DNA from 3 places in the Lelliottia jeotgali genome. Region 1 is predicted to be linked to each of the others. Evidence: predicted binding sites of a transcription regulator. Region 1 holds the regulator's gene; each other region holds the start of a gene.

Evidence for each region. The regulator PurR, encoded in region 1, represses purine synthesis genes. The targets are predictions, from matches to a motif close to CANGCAAACGTTTGCNTG.
Region 2: purT (formate-dependent phosphoribosylglycinamide formyltransferase) is a predicted target of PurR. The motif match lies at 2,244-2,261, and genes of this name have one in related genera.
Region 3: purL (phosphoribosylformylglycinamidine synthase) is a predicted target of PurR. The motif match lies at 3,879-3,896, and genes of this name have one in related genera.

Annotation. Positions count from the first base shown of each region.
Region 1 covers NZ_JAENMQ010000001.1:27,754-33,726, reverse strand. The annotation lists gene JBO43_RS00175 (C40 family peptidase) at 1-487, shown strand, start outside; gene sodB (superoxide dismutase [Fe]) at 609-1,190, shown strand; gene JBO43_RS00165 (MFS transporter) at 1,229-2,395, opposite strand; gene cydH (cytochrome bd-I oxidase subunit CydH) at 2,558-2,647, opposite strand; gene purR (HTH-type transcriptional repressor PurR) at 2,944-3,969, shown strand; gene punR (DNA-binding transcriptional activator PunR) at 3,988-4,899, opposite strand; gene punC (purine nucleoside transporter PunC) at 5,014-5,973, shown strand, end outside.
Region 2 covers NZ_JAENMQ010000001.1:699,011-704,983, forward strand. The annotation lists gene ptrB (oligopeptidase B) at 1-1,378, opposite strand, end outside; gene JBO43_RS03410 (tellurite resistance TerB family protein) at 1,466-2,116, opposite strand; gene purT (formate-dependent phosphoribosylglycinamide formyltransferase) at 2,294-3,472, shown strand; gene kdgA (bifunctional 4-hydroxy-2-oxoglutarate aldolase/2-dehydro-3-deoxy-phosphogluconate aldolase) at 3,532-4,170, opposite strand; gene edd (phosphogluconate dehydratase) at 4,210-5,973, opposite strand, start outside.
Region 3 covers NZ_JAENMQ010000001.1:1,344,702-1,350,674, forward strand. The annotation lists gene purL (phosphoribosylformylglycinamidine synthase) at 1-3,794, opposite strand, end outside; gene mltF (membrane-bound lytic murein transglycosylase MltF) at 4,061-5,611, shown strand; gene tadA (tRNA adenosine(34) deaminase TadA) at 5,499-5,973, opposite strand, start outside.

The sequences.
Region 1 (5,973 bases):
CACCGTTCGTAAAGGGCATAAAACTAACTGCGTAAAAGTGGGTAAAACGGCAAAACTCTCTGAGGTGCATAAAGTTCGCGTGCAGAAAGCGCAAAAAACCGCGATGAACAAGCTGATGGGACAAATAGGCAAACCTTATCACTGGGGTGGCACTTCACCGCGTACCGGCTTCGATTGCAGTGGTCTGGTTTACTACGCGTATAAAGATCTGGTGAAATTCCGTATTCCGCGTACCGCAAACGAGATGTATCACCTGCGCGATGCGGCGTCCGTCGATCGCGGTGAACTCGAAAGCGGCGATCTGGTGTTCTTCCGCACTCAGGGTCGTGGCACCGCTGACCACGTAGGCGTTTACGTGGGCAACGGAAAATTCATTCAGTCTCCGCGTAGCGGTCAGGATATTCAAATCACTTCCCTCAGCGAAGATTATTGGGTTCGCCACTACGTCGGCGCACGCCGCGTGATGACGCCAAAAACGATCCGCTAATCCCTGCCCTGCTGCTCCGCCAGCAGGGTAAGTTCCTCTTTTGCCTCCCCTTTCAATTTGCTACTCTATCCCTGCACTCAATAGGGTTATTGATGCGCAAACTATAATAAGGAGAGAAGCAATGTCGTTCGAATTACCTGCATTACCGTATGCAAAAGACGCCCTGGCTCCGCACATTTCGGCGGAAACCCTGGAATACCACTACGGCAAACACCATCAGACCTATGTCACAAACCTGAACAACCTGGTGAAAGGCACCGCGTTTGAAGGCAAAACACTGGAAGAGATCGTGCGTAGCTCTGAAGGCGGCGTATTCAATAACGCCGCTCAGGTGTGGAACCACACGTTTTACTGGCACTGCCTGGCGCCAAACGCGGGCGGTGAACCGACCGGTGAACTGGCTGCGGCGATTAATGCGGCCTTCGGCAGCTTTGCTGATTTTAAAGCGAAGTTTACTGACGCAGCCATTAAGAACTTCGGTTCTGGCTGGACGTGGCTGGTAAAAGAGGCGGATGGCAAACTGGCTATCGTTTCCACCTCTAACGCAGGCACCCCACTGACCACCAGCGCCAAACCGCTGATGACCGTCGATGTGTGGGAGCACGCTTACTATATCGATTACCGTAACGCTCGCCCGAACTACCTTGAGCACTTCTGGGCACTGGTTAACTGGGAATTTGTGGCGAAAAACTTCGCTGCATAACTGAGACGCAGAAGGGGCAGCCCTTCTGCGTTTTTTGATTACTCGGTGACGCTAACGGGTTCCGGCTGTTTGCGCCCCGACGTCAGGACCAGCAACAGACCCAGTGCGGCGATAATTGCCCCCATTACCGGAACAAAGCTGTACCCCAGCCCGCCCGAAATCACCGCCCCACCCGCAGCCGCACCAAGTGCATTGCCGAGGTTAAAGGCACCGATATTCACGGAAGACGACAGACCGGGAGCTTCGTGCGCCACCCGCATCACGCGCATCTGCAACGGTGGAACCACCGCGAAGGTCGCAGCCCCCCACACCACCATCGCAATGGCCGCACCAAACTCATTGCGCGCCAGCCACGGAATGGCGAGCATAATCACGATCAGCAGAGTCAGAAATCCTTTCAGCGTGCCGGTCACAGAACGATCCGCCAGCTTGCCACCAAGATAGTTACCCAGCGAGAAACCGACACCAATCAGGACCAGCATCCCCGTAACGAACAGCGGTGTCGCATGGGTAATGTCATGCAGCACCGGAGAGATATAGGTGTAGAGCGTGAACATCGCGCCTGCACCGAGCACCGTCGTTAACAGAGCAGACAGCACCTGTGGACGCACCAGCACCGACAGCTCTTTGCGCACATCCGGGCGCTCGCCTGCCTCGCCTTTCGGCAGAGAGAATAACAGTGCGACCATCGCCACCACGCCAAGTCCGGCCGTTGCGAGGAAAGACATGCGCCAGCCAATCACTTCACCGAGCCATGTCGCCGCCGGAACGCCGCCAATGTTGGCGATGGTCAGGCCCATAAACATGGTCGCCACCGCGCTAGCCTGCTTGTGTTTTGGCACTACGCTCGCGGCTACCACCGACCCTAAACCAAAGAACGCGCCGTGGTTCAGGCTGGTCAGAATGCGCGACAGCAGTAGCGTAGTGTAATCCGGCGCAATCGCCGACAGCACGTTGCCGAGGGTAAAAATCGCCATCAGGAAGATCAGCGCATTGCGGCGGGCGCGATGTGAGAGCAGCAAGGTCATGAGCGGCGCACCGACCATCACCCCTATCGCATAAGCGCTGATGAGCATACCCGCTGCCGGAATAGAGACGTCCACGCCTTTGGCGATCACCGGCAGGAGTCCCATCGGGGAAAACTCGGTAGTGCCGATGCCAAAAGCGCCAATCGCCAGGGCCAGCAAGGGAAAGTTGATTTTCATTGTTAACTCCGCAAACCGTGTCATCGCGCGACACGGGACTAAGATGTCAAAAGCATGACATCAATCACAAAAAATGAGAAGTTAACAAATTAGCAAAAGATTTTTGCGGGATGAGTAACAATCGGGAGAAGAGACGAGGGAGAGAACTCTCCCCCGTTTAAATCAGTGCAGGGCTGCGGTAAGACCTGCTGCAACAATCAAAGCCAGCACAATAACGGTAGTGGTCAGCGAAAACTTAAGATCGGCACTCATCAATTTTTCTCCTTTTAATCACCCCACGAAAAGTGAGCTTGCTCATTTTTACACAGTTTACCCCAAAAATCTTCCTGGATTTAGACTGATAACCGTTTTTGCGCTTCCCCTTTTCATCAAGATAAGACAAAATTCCACGCTAAATTTATAAGCGTACCGGCCACTGACCCCCTCCTGACGTTTTGAGTCGTTTTCCCGGCGTATCGCAATTCACATTGCGAGATAAGGGTGAGAGAAGGCAAACGTTTACCTTTAAGTATTTCAGGAGTTTAAGATATGGTCTGGAGTGACATGTAATGGCAACAATTAAAGATGTGGCGAAACGCGCAAACGTTTCCACTACAACCGTATCACATGTAATTAACAAAACACGTTTTGTTGCGGAAGAGACGCGCAACGCCGTGTGGGCAGCTATCAAAGAACTGCACTACTCCCCAAGTGCCGTAGCGCGCAGCCTGAAAGTGAATCACACTAAATCGATCGGACTGCTGGCGACCAGCAGCGAAGCCGCCTATTTTGCGGAAATCATCGAAGCGGTTGAGAAAAACTGTTTCCAGAAGGGCTACACCCTGATCCTGGGTAACGCCTGGAACAGCCAGGAAAAACAGCGTGCTTACCTGTCGATGATGGCGCAAAAGCGCGTCGATGGCCTGCTGGTAATGTGTTCTGAATATCCGGAATCCGTGCTGTCGATGCTCGAAGAGTATCGTCACATCCCTATGGTGGTCATGGACTGGGGCGATACCCGCGCCGATTTCACCGATTCAGTGAACGACAACGCCTTTGAAGGTGGCTATATGGCGGGCCGTTACCTGATTGAACGCGGTCACCGCGAAATCGGCGTGATCCCAGGCCCACTGGAGCGTAATACTGGTGCTGGTCGTCTGGCTGGCTTTATGAAAGCGATGGAAGAAGCGCTGATCACGGTGCCAGAAAACTGGATCGTGCAGGGCGACTTCGAACCGGAATCCGGCTATCGCGCGATGCAGCAGATTGTCTCCCAGTCACATCGCCCAACCGCGGTCTTTATCGGTGGCGATATTATGGCGATGGGCGCACTTTGCGCAGCAGATGAGCTTGGTTTACGCGTGCCGCAGGATATTTCGGTAATCGGATACGATAACGTGCGCAACGCCCGTTACTTCACTCCGGCGCTGACGACGATTCACCAGCCGAAAGACTCGCTGGGTGAAACCGCCTTTAACATGCTGATGGACCGCATCGTCAGCAAACGTGAAGAGTCACAGTCGATTGAAGTCCACCCGCGCCTGATTGAACGCCGCTCCGTCGCTGACGGTCCGTTCCGCGACTATCGTCGTTAATCGCCTCTGAGGGGCCGGTTATTCCGGCTCCTTCAACCACTCTCTGTTCAGCGTTTCGCTATCTCCCAGATAGGCCAGCAGCCATTCCAGCGCCGGTGACATATCGTTTTGCTGCCAGGTCAGGCAACACGCTGCATCCGGGAACGGGTTTTCCAGGGTTAACGCCACCCATTCGCCGCGATCTATACGCGGACGTGCGAAATGCACCGGCACCATCCCGACGCACAAGCCAGCCGACAGGCAGGTCGCCGAGGTTTCCCAGTCAGGGGCCACCACGCGCCGTTGGTTATCCAGCAGCCAGGTGATGCGTTTCGGCAGCGATCGCGACGTATCTTCCAGCACCAGCGACGGCCAGTTGCGCAACGTGTCATCGCTCAGCGGCCCTTCTATCGCGGCGAGAGGATGATCGCGGGCGACGACGCAGGTCCAGCTCAACGCCCCCATATCCCGAAACGCATAGCGTCCACCCACCGGGATCGCCTGCGTTGCGCCGATGGCCATCTCTACCCTGCCGTCCGACAGCGCATCCCACACGCCGTTGAACACCTCCTGCGACACGCGCAGCTCAACGTCTGAAAAGTGGCGATAGAAATCGACCACCATCTGGCGCGTGCGTTCGGGTTTGACGATGTTATCCACCGCAATGGCGAGATGACCGCGCCAGCCGTTGGCAATCTGCTGACATTGTTCGCGGGTGATCATCATTTTTTTGATAACAGATCGCCCTTCCTTCAAAAACCACACGCCCGCAGGCGTCAACACGACATCGCGATGGCGGCGTTCAAACAGCGGAACCGCCAGCCACTCTTCAAGCTGGCGCACAGTGTAACTCACCGCAGACGGAACGCGGTGCAGTTCCTGGGCCGCGCCGCTAAAGCTGCCGTTACGCGCGACCGCATCCACCACTTCTAACGAATATTCAGACCACATTTTTTGCCTGCAAATTTTTTGAATGCAACCACCAAATATTAGCGTTTCACAAGGAACTTTGCACTCCCTACACTTTGCGCCAATGAATACCTGCCTCTTTAGGACATAAAAACAATGCAACCCAACAAAGGATTTCTGATCTGGCTCGGCGGTTTAAGCGTGCTGGGCTTTTTGGCCACCGATATGTATCTGCCTGCGTTCGCCGCGATGCAGGAAGATTTACAGACGCCTGCCGCCGCGATCAGCGCCAGCCTGAGCCTGTTCCTCGCCGGTTTTGCCTTAGCGCAGCTGCTGTGGGGACCGCTTTCCGACCGCTATGGCCGCAAGCCCATTTTACTTTTAGGTCTGGCGATCTTTGCCGTCGCCTGTCTGGGGATGCTGTGGGTGCGCGATGCCACCTGGCTGCTGGTGCTACGTTTTGTGCAGGCATTCGGGGTGTGTGCGGCCGCCGTAACCTGGCAGGCGCTGGTCACCGACTACTATCCCGCCTCACGCGTGAACCGCATTTTTGCCACCATTATGCCGCTGGTCGGTCTTTCACCGGCGCTGGCGCCCCTGCTCGGCAGTTGGATCCTGGTGCACTTTGACTGGCAGGCGATTTTCGCCACGCTGTTCATCATCACACTGGTGCTGATGTTACCGGCGTTTACGCTCAAACCTGCACCAGCAAAACCCGCTGAGAACAACGATGACCGCGTGACCTTCCTGTCACTGCTGCGCTCACGCGCCTATCGTGGCAACGTACTGGTTTACGCCGCTTGTTCCGCCAGCTTCTTCGCGTGGCTGACCGGTTCGCCGTTTATTCTGCATGACATGGGCTACAGTCCGGCGGTGATCGGCCTGAGCTATGTTCCGCAGACCATCGCGTTCCTGGTCGGCGGTTACGGCTGCCGCGCGGCGCTGCAAAAATGGCAGGGACAGCAGATGCTGCCGTGGCTGTTGGTACTCTTCGCAATCAGCGTCATTGCGACCTGGGCCGTTGGCTTTATCCCGCACGTTGGGCTGACTGAAATTCTGATCCCCTTCTGCGTGATGGCGGTGGCGAACGGTGCAATCTACCCTATCGTGGTAGCT
Region 2 (5,973 bases), 670 kb from region 1:
CCATGCTGGCACCGTATGAACCATAGCCATACACCAGCAGCGGATTTTTGCTCTTGCAGAAATGATCTTTGTGATACACCAGCGATACCGGTACTTCCACGCCGTCTCGCGCCGTTATCCACAGATGCTCGCTGCGATAGTGGCTGGCATCAAAACCAGCCACTTCGGATTGCTTCAGCACTTTCCGCTGGCCGGTATTCATATCGAGTTCAAACAGCGTGTCGGGGGTGGTCATCGACGAATAGCCATAGCGCAGACGCGAGGATTCCGGCTCCGGGTTATAGCCAATCCAGGTCACGTACGCCGGATCGTCAAAGGCGATCCCCACCACTTCGCGCGTTTTACGGTTGATTTGTCGGATACTGGTCAGCCCGCGCTGGCGCTCTTCCACCACCAGCCAATCGGTAAAGAGCGTGAAGCCCTCCAGCATCACCTGCTCGCGCGCCGGGATCAGCACTTCCCATTTACGCTCATCGCGCACTTTGGTTTTATACAGGCCAAAATTTTTGCCTTCCCGATTTGAGCGCAGATAGAACGTGTGCTGGAAATGGTCAAGGCTGTACTCGTGGTCTTTGCGGCGCGGTAAAAAACAGAGCGGCTGCGCGTCGGGCAGTTCTGCATCGAGCAGCAGCACTTCGGTGGTGGTAGCGCTGGCCAGCGAGATAATGACATAGTGACGCGAGGTGGTTTTGTGCAGGCTAACGTAAAAAGTGTCGTCCTTTTCCTCGTACACCAGCTCATCGTTGCCAGAGGATGTCCCTACGGTGTGCCGCCAGACCTGATAAGGCAGCAGCGTCGAGGCGTGCTTTTTGACGTAATAGACCGTTTCGGAATCATTCGCCCAGACAAAATCGGACGAAACGTTGTCCAGCATTTCCGGATACCAGTTTCCCGTTTCCAGATTACGAAAACGCAGGCCGTACTGGCGGCGAGACAAGTAATCTTCCGCCAACGCCATAATGGTGTTATCGGGTGAAATCCCCATCCCACCGAGAGTATAAAATTCGCTGTGCGCCGCGCGCTGATTGGCATCGAGCAGCGTTTCCCACTCGTCCCATTCCGCACAAAGCACTGACTGGCGCTGGTAAATGGCGTATTCGCTGCCCGGCTCGTAAAGATGGCGATAGCGGTAGCCGTTTTTGGTCCAGGGCGCGGAGATATCGCGCTGCGGCACACGCGCGACCATTTCTGTCAGCAGGCTGTCCTGAAGCGCCTGCTGCGAAGACATCACCTTTCGGCCGTAATCATTTTCCTGGTGAAGGTAATCAAGCACTTCCGACTGCGCGCGATCGTCATCGCGCAGCCAATAGTAATTATCAATGCGCGTATCACCGTGGGTGGTGAGCGCTTTGGGAATGCGTCGGGCTTTTGGCAACATATCAGTTTTTCTTTTTGGTTTTACACCCTATAAGGGTGGCAAAACGCACGCACGATGCAAGCGAAACGTGACAGCTGCCGGGTAAAATTAACCCTGTAATGCCTGTTTTTGCTGTTGAATATCCTGTTCAATCCCTTCGCGCACATCCTGCGGGATTTTTAGTGCATCACCGAGCGCATTCAGATAGCTGCGCTCCATAAAGTGATCGATATCGATAGCCGCTGCACTCAGGAAATAAAGCTCAAGCGCCTCTTCCTCGTTTTTCACACTTTGCGCCAGACGGTTTGGGTCCAGCGGTTGTTCAATCGCCTGCGCCACCAGCGCCCGGCCCTGCTGTTCAACACCCGCTTCGCGCATTTGCTGTTCGATAGCGGCGCGTTCTTTGTCATCAATATGCCCGTCGCTTTTGGCGGCAAACACCAGCGCCAGAATCAGTCGTTCGGTTCGCAAATCCATCGGCGTAACCTGCTGACCAAACTGCGGCTCATCCTGATGGGCGGTGCGCACTTTATCTTTGTATTTGTTCCACAACATCGTTCCGGCAATGGCTCCGCCACCCGCCAGCAACGCGCCGGTGCCGTATTTCGCCAGCAATTTACGCGAGGATTTATTGGCTACCAGCAGGCCTGCCAGCCCGCCGAGCGCTCCAGGCACCAGCAGCTTACTCAGCCCCTCTCCGCCCGTTGACGACGCTTTCTGACCTAACATGGACTGCAATTGATTCAACCAGCCTGACATGATTTTCCCCACTTAACGGTTCGCAATGGTTACAGCCTATGCGAGGTGATGTCAGGAAATGTCTGTCGGCACTAAAGAAGCGCAAATTTCCCGGGCACATCATCACGCTAGCTTCTGAGGGAAGACAGACGCAAACGTTTTCGTTTATACTGCGCGCAACTTTTTCAGGGGGAATTTATGACTCTTTTAGGAACTGCACTGCGTCCAGCCGCGACGCGCGTCATGCTGTTGGGTTCAGGCGAACTGGGAAAAGAAGTGGCTATTGAGTGCCAGCGCCTGGGCGTAGAAGTGATCGCCGTCGATCGGTATGCCGATGCGCCCGCCATGCACGTGGCACACCGCTCATACGTGATCAATATGCTCGACGGTGATGCCCTTCACGCACTGATTGAGCAGGAAAAACCTGATTATGTGGTCCCGGAAATCGAAGCTATCGCCACCGATACACTGATTGCCCTGGAGCACGAAGGACAGCGCGTAGTCCCTTGCGCCCGAGCGGCAAAACTGACCATGAACCGGGAAGGCATTCGCCGTTTAGCCGCAGAAGAGTTAGCGATTCCCACATCACGCTACCGCTTTGCCGATGGAAAAGACGATTTCCTGCAGGCCGTGGAACAAATTGGTTACCCTTGCATCATTAAGCCGGTGATGAGCTCCTCCGGCAAAGGCCAGAGCTTTATCCGTGACGCATCCGCACTTGATAAGGCGTGGGATTACGCCCAACAAGGCGGCCGCGCGGGTGCCGGGCGCATCATCGTTGAAGGCGTAGTGAAGTTTGATTTCGAAATCACCCTGCTGACGGTCAGCGCGGTGGACGGCGTGCATTTCTGCGACCCGATTGGTCATCGTCAGGAAGATGGCGATTATCGTGAGTCCTGGCAGCCGCAGCAGATGAGTCAACTGGCGCTGGAGCGCGCGCAGGAGATGGCCCGTAAAGTGGTGCTGGCGCTGGGCGGTTACGGTCTGTTTGGCGTTGAGCTGTTCGTCTGCGGTGATGAGGTGATTTTCAGTGAAGTCTCGCCACGTCCGCACGACACCGGGATGGTGACGCTGATTTCACAGGATCTTTCGGAATTTGCCCTTCACGTGCGCGCATTCCTCGGCTTGCCAGTCGGCGGCGTCCGTCAGTATGGCCCGGCGGCTTCCGCCGTGATCCTGCCGCAGCTAACCAGTCAGAATGTGACCTTCAGAAACGTTGAAGCCGCTGTCGGCGCGGGTTTGCAGCTGCGTCTGTTTGGTAAACCGGAAATTGATGGAAGCCGTCGTCTGGGCGTGGCGTTAGCCACAGGTGAAAGCGTGGAAAGTGCGGTTGAGCGAGCGAAAAATGCAGCGCAGGCCGTCAGTGTGAAGGGATAAAAAAAGCCGGGTGGCGCTGACGCTTACCCGGCCTACTTTTCAGAGTTTAACGACGGATATTACTTCGCGCCTTCAACCGCTTCACGCGCCAGCTTAGTAATGCGATCCCAGTCGCCCGCTTCCAGCGCATCCGCCGGGACCAGCCAGGAGCCACCGATACACAGAACGCTTTTCAGCGCCAGGTAGTCACGGTAGTTCGCTGGAGAGATGCCACCCGTTGGGCAGAAACGCACCTGAGAGAACGGACCCGCGATCGCCTGCAACGCTTTGGTGCCGCCGTTAGCTTCAGCCGGGAAGAATTTGAACTCTTTCAGGCCGTAATCCATACCCAGCATCAGCTCGGACACGGTGCTGATCCCAGGGATCAACGGAATAGTGCCTTCTGTTGCGGCTTTCAGCAGCGGCTCGGTCAGGCCTGGACTGATGGCGAACTGTGCACCCGCTTCAGTCACTTCCGCCAGTTGCTGTGGATTCAGAACCGTACCGGCACCGATAATCGCATCCGGCACTTCTTTCGCGATAGCGCGAATCGCGTCCATCGCGCAAGCGGTACGCAGTGTGACTTCCAGAACACGAACACCACCTGCAACCAGCGCTTTCGCCATTGGGACGGCATGCTCCAGTTTGTTCACCACGATAACCGGCACTACCGGGCCAGTTGTCAGGATTGCTTCTGCACTTGTTTTCCAGTTTTTCATCAGTGTTTTTCTCTCGCCAGATCGTTAATTCTTGTCGTCTTAAAACGTAATACAGGTTGCGCCCTGCTCAGCACCGGAGAGTTTCTCGCGCAGTGCACTGAACATTTCGCGTCCTGTTCCCACACGCGACGCGCTCAGGTCAGGAATATGCGGCTTACGGGCTGCCAGTTCGGCTTCATCCACCAGCAGGGTCAGTTCGCCTGTCTGGCCATTGACGCGGATAATATCGCCATCGCGGACTTTCGCCAGTAACCCACCGTCGTAAGCTTCGGGAGTGACGTGGATCGCTGATGGCACTTTACCTGATGCGCCAGAGAGTCGTCCATCGGTAACCAACGCAATTTTGAAACAGCGGTCCAATAATACACCAAGTGGTGGCATAAGTTTATGTAATTCTGGCATGCCGTTGGCTTTTGGTCCCTGATGGCGAACGACCACCACGCAGTCTTTGTTCAGCAGACCGGCTTCGAAGGCCGGCAGCACGTCGTGCTGGCTTTCGAAAATCACCGCAGGAGCTTCGACAATCTGGTTTTCAACCGGCACTGCGGAGGTTTTCATCACCGCGCGACCGAGGTTTCCGCTCAGCACTTTGGTGCCGCCGTGATGGGAGAATGGCTTCGCGAAAGTGGCGATAACCTGCTCATCGAGAGAATCCTGCGCGCCTTCGCGCCAGTCGAGCTGGCCATCGTTCAGCCACGGCTCCAGGGTGTAACGTTGCAGGCCAAAACCGGCCACCGTATTGACGTCTTCATGCAGCAGCCCGCCTTTCAGCAGCTCGCGGATCAGCACCGGTACGCCGCCCGCCGCCTGGAAGTGGTTGATATCTGCCGGGCCGTTCGGGTAGAGACGCGCCATCAGCGGCACAATTTCTGACAGATCGGAGAAATCATCCCAATTGATCTGTATACCCGCCGCACGCGCCATCGCCACCAGATGCATGGTGTGGTTGGTGGAACCGCCGGTCGCCAGCAACGCGACGATCCCGTTGACGATCACTTTTTCGTCGACCATTTTACCCAGCGGCATCCACTCGTTGCCGTTGCCGGTCAGACGCGTCACCTGGCGTGCGGCGGCTTCGGTCAGCGCCTGACGCAGCGGAGCATCCGGCTGAACGAACGACGAACCAGGTAGCTGCATCCCCATGAACTCCACCACCATCTGGTTGGTGTTGGCAGTACCGTAAAACGTACAGGTACCCGCGGCGTGATATGACGCGGCTTCGGCTTCCAGCAGTGCGCTGCGATCCACTTTGCCTTCGGCGTACAGCTGACGGATGCGGACTTTTTCTTTATTCGGTAAACCACTCGCCATCGGGCCAGACGGGACAAAGATGGCGGGTAAATGGCCGAATGACAACGCCGCCATCGCCAGACCTGGGACAATCTTGTCGCAAACACCGAGGTACAGGGCACCGTCAAACATATTGTGGGACAGCCCCACCGCCGCGGACATCGCGATAATTTCACGGCTCAACAGGGACAGTTCCATTCCGTCCTGGCCCTGGGTCACACCGTCACACATGGCGGGCACACCGCCCGCAACTTGCCCGACCGCATTGGCGCTGTGCAGCGCTTTGCGGATAATTTCCGGGTAGTGTTCATATGGCTGATGGGCGGAGAGCATATCGTTGTAGGAGGTGATGATCGCAATATTGTTACGCAGCATGCTTTTCAGCGAGGCTTTATCGTCCGGCTGGCAGGCGGCGAAACCGTGGGCCAGGTTACCGCAAGCGAGTTGCGAACGATGTACCGTATCGGTCTTCGCCTGCTGGATGCGGGCGAGGTAGGCAGAACGCGTCTCTTT
Region 3 (5,973 bases), 1.3 Mb from region 1:
AACACGCGCTCCGGGTGCGGCATCATGATAGTGGCACGACCGCTTTCGCTGGTTACGGCGGTGATGCCGTTCGCCGAGCCGTTCGGGTTCGCCGGATAAGTTTGTGTCACCTTTCCGAAGTGATCCACGAAGCGCAGCGCCACCAGCCCTTTGCTTTCGAGCGTGGCGAGATGTGCCGCATCACGCACTTCCACCTGCCCTTCGCCGTGAGAAACAGCGATAGGCATCTGCGAGCCGACCATTCCCTGCAACAGCAGAGATGGGCTTTGCGTCACTTCTACCAGGCTGAAACGCGCTTCGAAGCGGTCAGACTGGTTACGCACAAAGCGCGGCCAGGCGTCGCTGCCTGGGATCAGTTCGCGCAGATTCGACATCATCTGGCAACCGTTACACACGCCCAGCGCCAGCGTCTGCGGACGATGGAAGAAGGTTTCGAACTCGTCGCGCACGCGGTTGTTAAACAGGATGGACTTCGCCCAGCCCTCGCCCGCTCCCAGCACGTCGCCGTAAGAGAAGCCGCCGCAGGCCACCAGCGCCTGGAAATCTTCCAGGCCGGTGCGTCCTGCCAGCAGATCGCTCATGTGAACATCGATAGCGTCGAAGCCCGCACGGTGGAACGCCGCCGCCATTTCGACGTGGGAGTTCACGCCCTGCTCGCGCAGAACCGCCACTTTGGGACGCGCACCTTTCGCGATGTATGGCGCTGCCACATCTTCGTTGATGTCGAAGGTGAGCTTCACGTTCAGGCCCGGATCGTTGTCATTCGCTTTCGCTTCGTGCTCCTGGTCGGCGCACTCCGGGTTATCGCGTAGACGCTGCATCTGCCAGGTAGTTTCTGCCCACCACATACGAAGCGTAGAACGGCTTTCGCTGAACACCGCATGACCGTCTGCTTCGATAACAAAACGATCGCCGGTGACGGCTTTACCGAGATAATGCACGCAATCCGCCAGGCCGTGTTTCGCCAGCAACACTTCGACCGCGTCGCGATCCGCGGCACGCACCTGAATTACCGCCCCCAGCTCTTCGTTAAACAGCGCGGCCAGACGGTCGTCGCCCAGCGTGGCGATGTTCGCTTCCACGCCGCAGTGGCCGGTAAAGGCCATCTCTGCCAGCGTGACCAGCAGGCCGCCGTCTGAACGGTCGTGATAGGCCAGCAGTTTACGTTCAGCCACCAGCGCCTGAATGGCGTCGTAGAAGCCTTTCAGCTGCGCGACGTCGCGCACGTCGGCCGGTTTGTCGCCCAGTTGACGATAAACCTGCGCCAGCGCGGTCGCGCCGAGGGCGTTGTGGCCTTTGCCGAGATCGATAAGCAGCAGGGCGTTATCTTCCGTGACCAGCTGCGGGGTGATGATGTGACGCACATCTTCCACGCGGGCAAAGGCGGTGATAACCAGCGACAGTGGAGAAGTCATCTCGCGCTGTTCGTTGCCTTCCTGCCAGCGGGTTTTCATCGACATGGAGTCTTTGCCGACCGGAATGGTCAGACCCAGCGCCGGACACAGTTCCTCGCCAACCGCTTTTACCGCTTCGTACAGGCCAGCGTCTTCGCCAGGGTGACCGGCTGCGGCCATCCAGTTGGCGGAGAGTTTGATGCGTTTGATATCGCCAATCTGCGTCGCTGCGATGTTAGTCAGCGCTTCACCAACCGCCAGACGGGCAGAGGCGGCAAAGTCCAGCAGTGCCACCGGGGTACGTTCACCCAGCGCCATCGCTTCGCCGTAGTAGCTGTCGAGGCTCGCGGTGGTGACCGCACAGTTCGCCACCGGGATCTGCCACGGGCCGACCATCTGATCGCGAGCCACCATACCGGTCACCGAGCGGTCGCCGATGGTGACGAGGAAGGTTTTTTCTGCGACCGCAGGCAGGTGCAGAACGCGATTCACCGCATCGGCAATCGAGATACCGCGCACATCCAGCGCTTTGCCCGCGGCTTTGCGTGTTTCGACGTTACGGGTCATCTTCGGCGTTTTGCCCAGCAGTACGTCGAGCGGCAGGTCAATCGGCTGATTGTCGAAATGTGGATCGTTCATGCTCAGGTGCAGTTCTTCCGTCGCTTCACCGATGACCGCGTACGGCGCGCGCTCGCGGCGGCACAGTTCGTCGAACAGCGGCAGCTGATCCGGAGAAACCGCCAGCACATAGCGTTCCTGAGATTCGTTACACCAGATTTCCAGCGGGCTCATGCCTGGCTCATCGCTCAGGATGTCGCGCAGGTTGAATTTACCGCCGCGTCCGCCGTCGCTCACCAGTTCCGGCATGGCGTTAGACAGACCGCCCGCGCCGACGTCGTGGATGAACAGAATCGGGTTGGCGTCGCCGAGCTGCCAGCAGCGGTCGATCACTTCCTGGCAGCGACGTTCCATTTCCGGGTTGTCGCGCTGCACGGAGGCGAAATCGAGATCCGCGTCAGACTGGCCGGATGCCATCGAAGAGGCCGCCCCGCCGCCCAGACCGATGTTCATCGCCGGGCCACCGAGGACGATCAGCTTCGCGCCGACGGTGATCTCACCTTTCTGCACGTGATCGGCGCGGATGTTGCCGATCCCGCCCGCCAGCATGATCGGCTTGTGATAGCCGCGCAGCTCTTCGCCGTTGTGGCTGTCGACTTTTTCTTCGTAGGTACGGAAGTAGCCGTTCAGGGCCGGGCGACCAAATTCGTTGTTAAACGCCGCGCCGCCCAACGGGCCGTCGGTCATGATGTCGAGCGCGGTGACGATACGCTCCGGCTTACCGAAATCTTCTTCCCACGGCTGTTCAAAGCCAGGAATACGCAGGTTGGAGACGGAGAAACCGACCAGGCCCGCTTTGGGTTTTGCACCGCGTCCGGTTGCCCCTTCGTCACGGATTTCGCCGCCAGAACCTGTCGCCGCACCCGGCCACGGAGAAATCGCCGTCGGGTGGTTGTGTGTTTCCACTTTCATCAGGATATGCGCAGGCTCCTGATGGAAGTCATAGCGCCCTGCTTCGCGGTCGGCGAAGAAGCGGCCTACCTCGGAACCTTCCATCACCGCCGCGTTGTCCTTATAAGCAGACAGAACGTGGTCAGGCGTTTTTTCCATGGTGTTTTTGATCATCTTGAACAGCGACTTCGGCTGTTCTTCGCCGTCGATAATCCAGTCGGCGTTGAAAATCTTATGACGGCAGTGTTCAGAGTTGGCCTGCGCGAACATATAGAGTTCGATGTCGTTCGGATTGCGGTTCAACTTCACGAACGCATCCTGCAGGTAATCAATCTCGTCATCTGCCAGTGCCAGACCCAAACGCAGGTTGGCATCAATCAGGGCCTGACGGCCTTCACCCAGCAGATCCACGCTCTGTACCGGCGCAGGCTGATGGTGAGAGAAGAGTTTTTCTGCGTCATCCAGAGAGGCGAAGACGCTCTCCATCATGCGGTCGTGCAGTTCAGCGGTAACCGTCTGCCACTGTTCAGCGGTCAGGGTCGAGGCTTCAACGTAATACGCCACTCCGCGTTCCAGACGATTGATCTGGCTCAGGCCGCAGTTGTGGGCGATGTCAGTGGCTTTAGAAGACCAGGGGGAGATGGTACCAGGGCGAGGCGTTGCAAGGACCAGTTTGCCGGTTGGCGTATGGCTGCTCAGGCTCGGGCCATACTTGAGCAGACGTTCAAGCTGCTCGCGCTGCTGTGCATTTAAGGGAGCATTCAGGTCAGCAAAATGGACATACTCAGCGTAAATATTGCTTACCGGAAGGTCGGCTGCCTGAAAACGTGCCAGCAGTTTGTTGATACGGAAGGCAGACAGTGCAGGCGAACCACGCAGAATTTCCATCATAAGTCTCTCGTCTTCGAAGCGCCTGAGGCGCTTACAGTGTGCGCAAGGGGAAAACGGGCGTCATTATAGAGAATCCTGAGCGCCGACGAAACCGTTTGCGTCGAAATAAAATCATCTCGCATTTTTATCCATAGGTGTGACCTGTCTCTCTAATTTGTTGCCAACTGACGCAAGTTTGCGCAAAATGCCGCTCAATCAATGGCAAACCTTATAATCAACATGGCTACAGCACACTGAGGCAACGCACGGCGCAGAGAATTAACTAATTGAAAAAATTAAAGATTAATTATCTGCTCATCGGCATTGTTACACTGCTGCTGGCAGCGGCCCTCTGGCCTTCTATCCCCTGGTTCGGCAAAGCCGAAAACCGTATCGCCGCGATCCAATCGCGGGGGGAACTGCGCGTCAGTACCATCAGCTCTCCGCTGACCTACAACAACGTGAACGGCAAAATCACCGGTCTCGATTATGAGCTGGCGCAGCAGTTTGCCGACTATCTGGGCGTGAAGCTCAAAATCACCGTGCGCCAGAACATTAGCCAGCTGTTCGACGATCTGGATAACGACGATGCGGATATGCTGGCCGCCGGCCTGGTCTATAACAGCGAACGCAGCAAGAGCTATCAGCCGGGGCCGACCTACTATTCCGTTTCACAGCAGCTAGTGTATCGCGTCGGAAATTTGCGCCCTCGCACTCTTGCCAATCTGACCGATCAGCAGCTCACTATCGCGCCCGGGCATGTGGTAATTGACGACCTGCGTTCGCTGAAAGAGAAGAAATTCCCCGATCTCAGCTGGAAGGTCGATGAAAAACTCGGTACTTCAGCTCTGCTGGAGCAGGTAAAAGATAAAAAGCTGGCCTACACCATCGCCGATTCGGTGGCGATCAGCTTGTTCCAGCGCGTGCACCCGGAGATTGCTGTGGCGCTGGACGTAACCGACGAACAGCCCGTGACCTGGTTTAGCCCTCTCGACGAGGATCAAACCCTGTCCGCCGCAATGCTCGATTTCTTCAATTCGATGAACGAAGACGGCACGCTTGCACGGCTGGAGGAGAAATACCTCGGTCACGGTGGCGATTTTGATTACGTCGATACCCGCAGCTTCCTGCGCGCGGTGGACAGCGTGCTGCCCGATCTCCAGCCGCTGTTTGAGAAATATGCCCAGGAGATCGACTGGCGTTTGCTGGCGGCGATTTCGTATCAGGAATCGCACTGGGACGCGCAGGCGACTTCACCGACCGGCGTACGCGGTCTGATGATGCTCACCAAAAACACGGCGCAAAGCCTTGGCCTGACGGATCGTACCGATGCCGAACAGAGCATCAGCGGTGGGGCGCGTTATCTGCAGGATATGATGGCGAAAGTGCCGGACACGGTGCCGGAAGAAGAACGGATCTGGTTTGCGCTGGCGGCGTACAACATGGGCTACGCGCACATGCTCGACGCGCGGGCGCTGACGGCCAAAACCAAAGGGAATCCCGACAGTTGGTCTGACGTCAAACAGCGCCTGCCGCTGTTAAGCCAAAAGCCCTGGTACAATAAGCTGACCTACGGCTATGCGCGCGGGCATGAGGCCTACGCGTATGTGGAAAATATCCGTAAATATCAGATAAGCCTGGAAGGGTATTTGCTCGAGAAAGAGAAAGAGGTGATTGAGGCGCAGCAGCTGGCGCAAAGCTATCCGGTGGTGTCACCGAATGAGCTTAATCACCCGACGACTTCAATTCTGCCTTTTGTTGCTTTTTCTGCTGACGGCGCATTCGAAAGAAATCGCTTAATAGCCCCGAACAGTCTGGTGCAAGCACCCCACCGATAATCTGCACCTGATGGTTCATGCCCGGATGCCCAAGGACGTCCATTAATGATCCCGCCGCGCCGGTTTTTTCATCCCGCGCACCGTACACCAGCGTGCCGATGCGGCTATGGACCATCGCCCCGGAGCACATCACACAGGGTTCGAGGGTGACGTACAGCGTGGTATCGAGCAGTCGATAGTTCTGTAATACCAACCCGCCCTGACGCAGAGCCATGATTTCCGCATGCGCAGTAGGATCGTGGCGACCAATTGGACGGTTCCACCCTTCGCCAATCACCTGATTGTTATGCACCAGAACGGCACCCACGGGCACTTCGCCCTCATCCCAGGCGCGTTTAGCCAGTGTGAGCGCGTGGCGCATC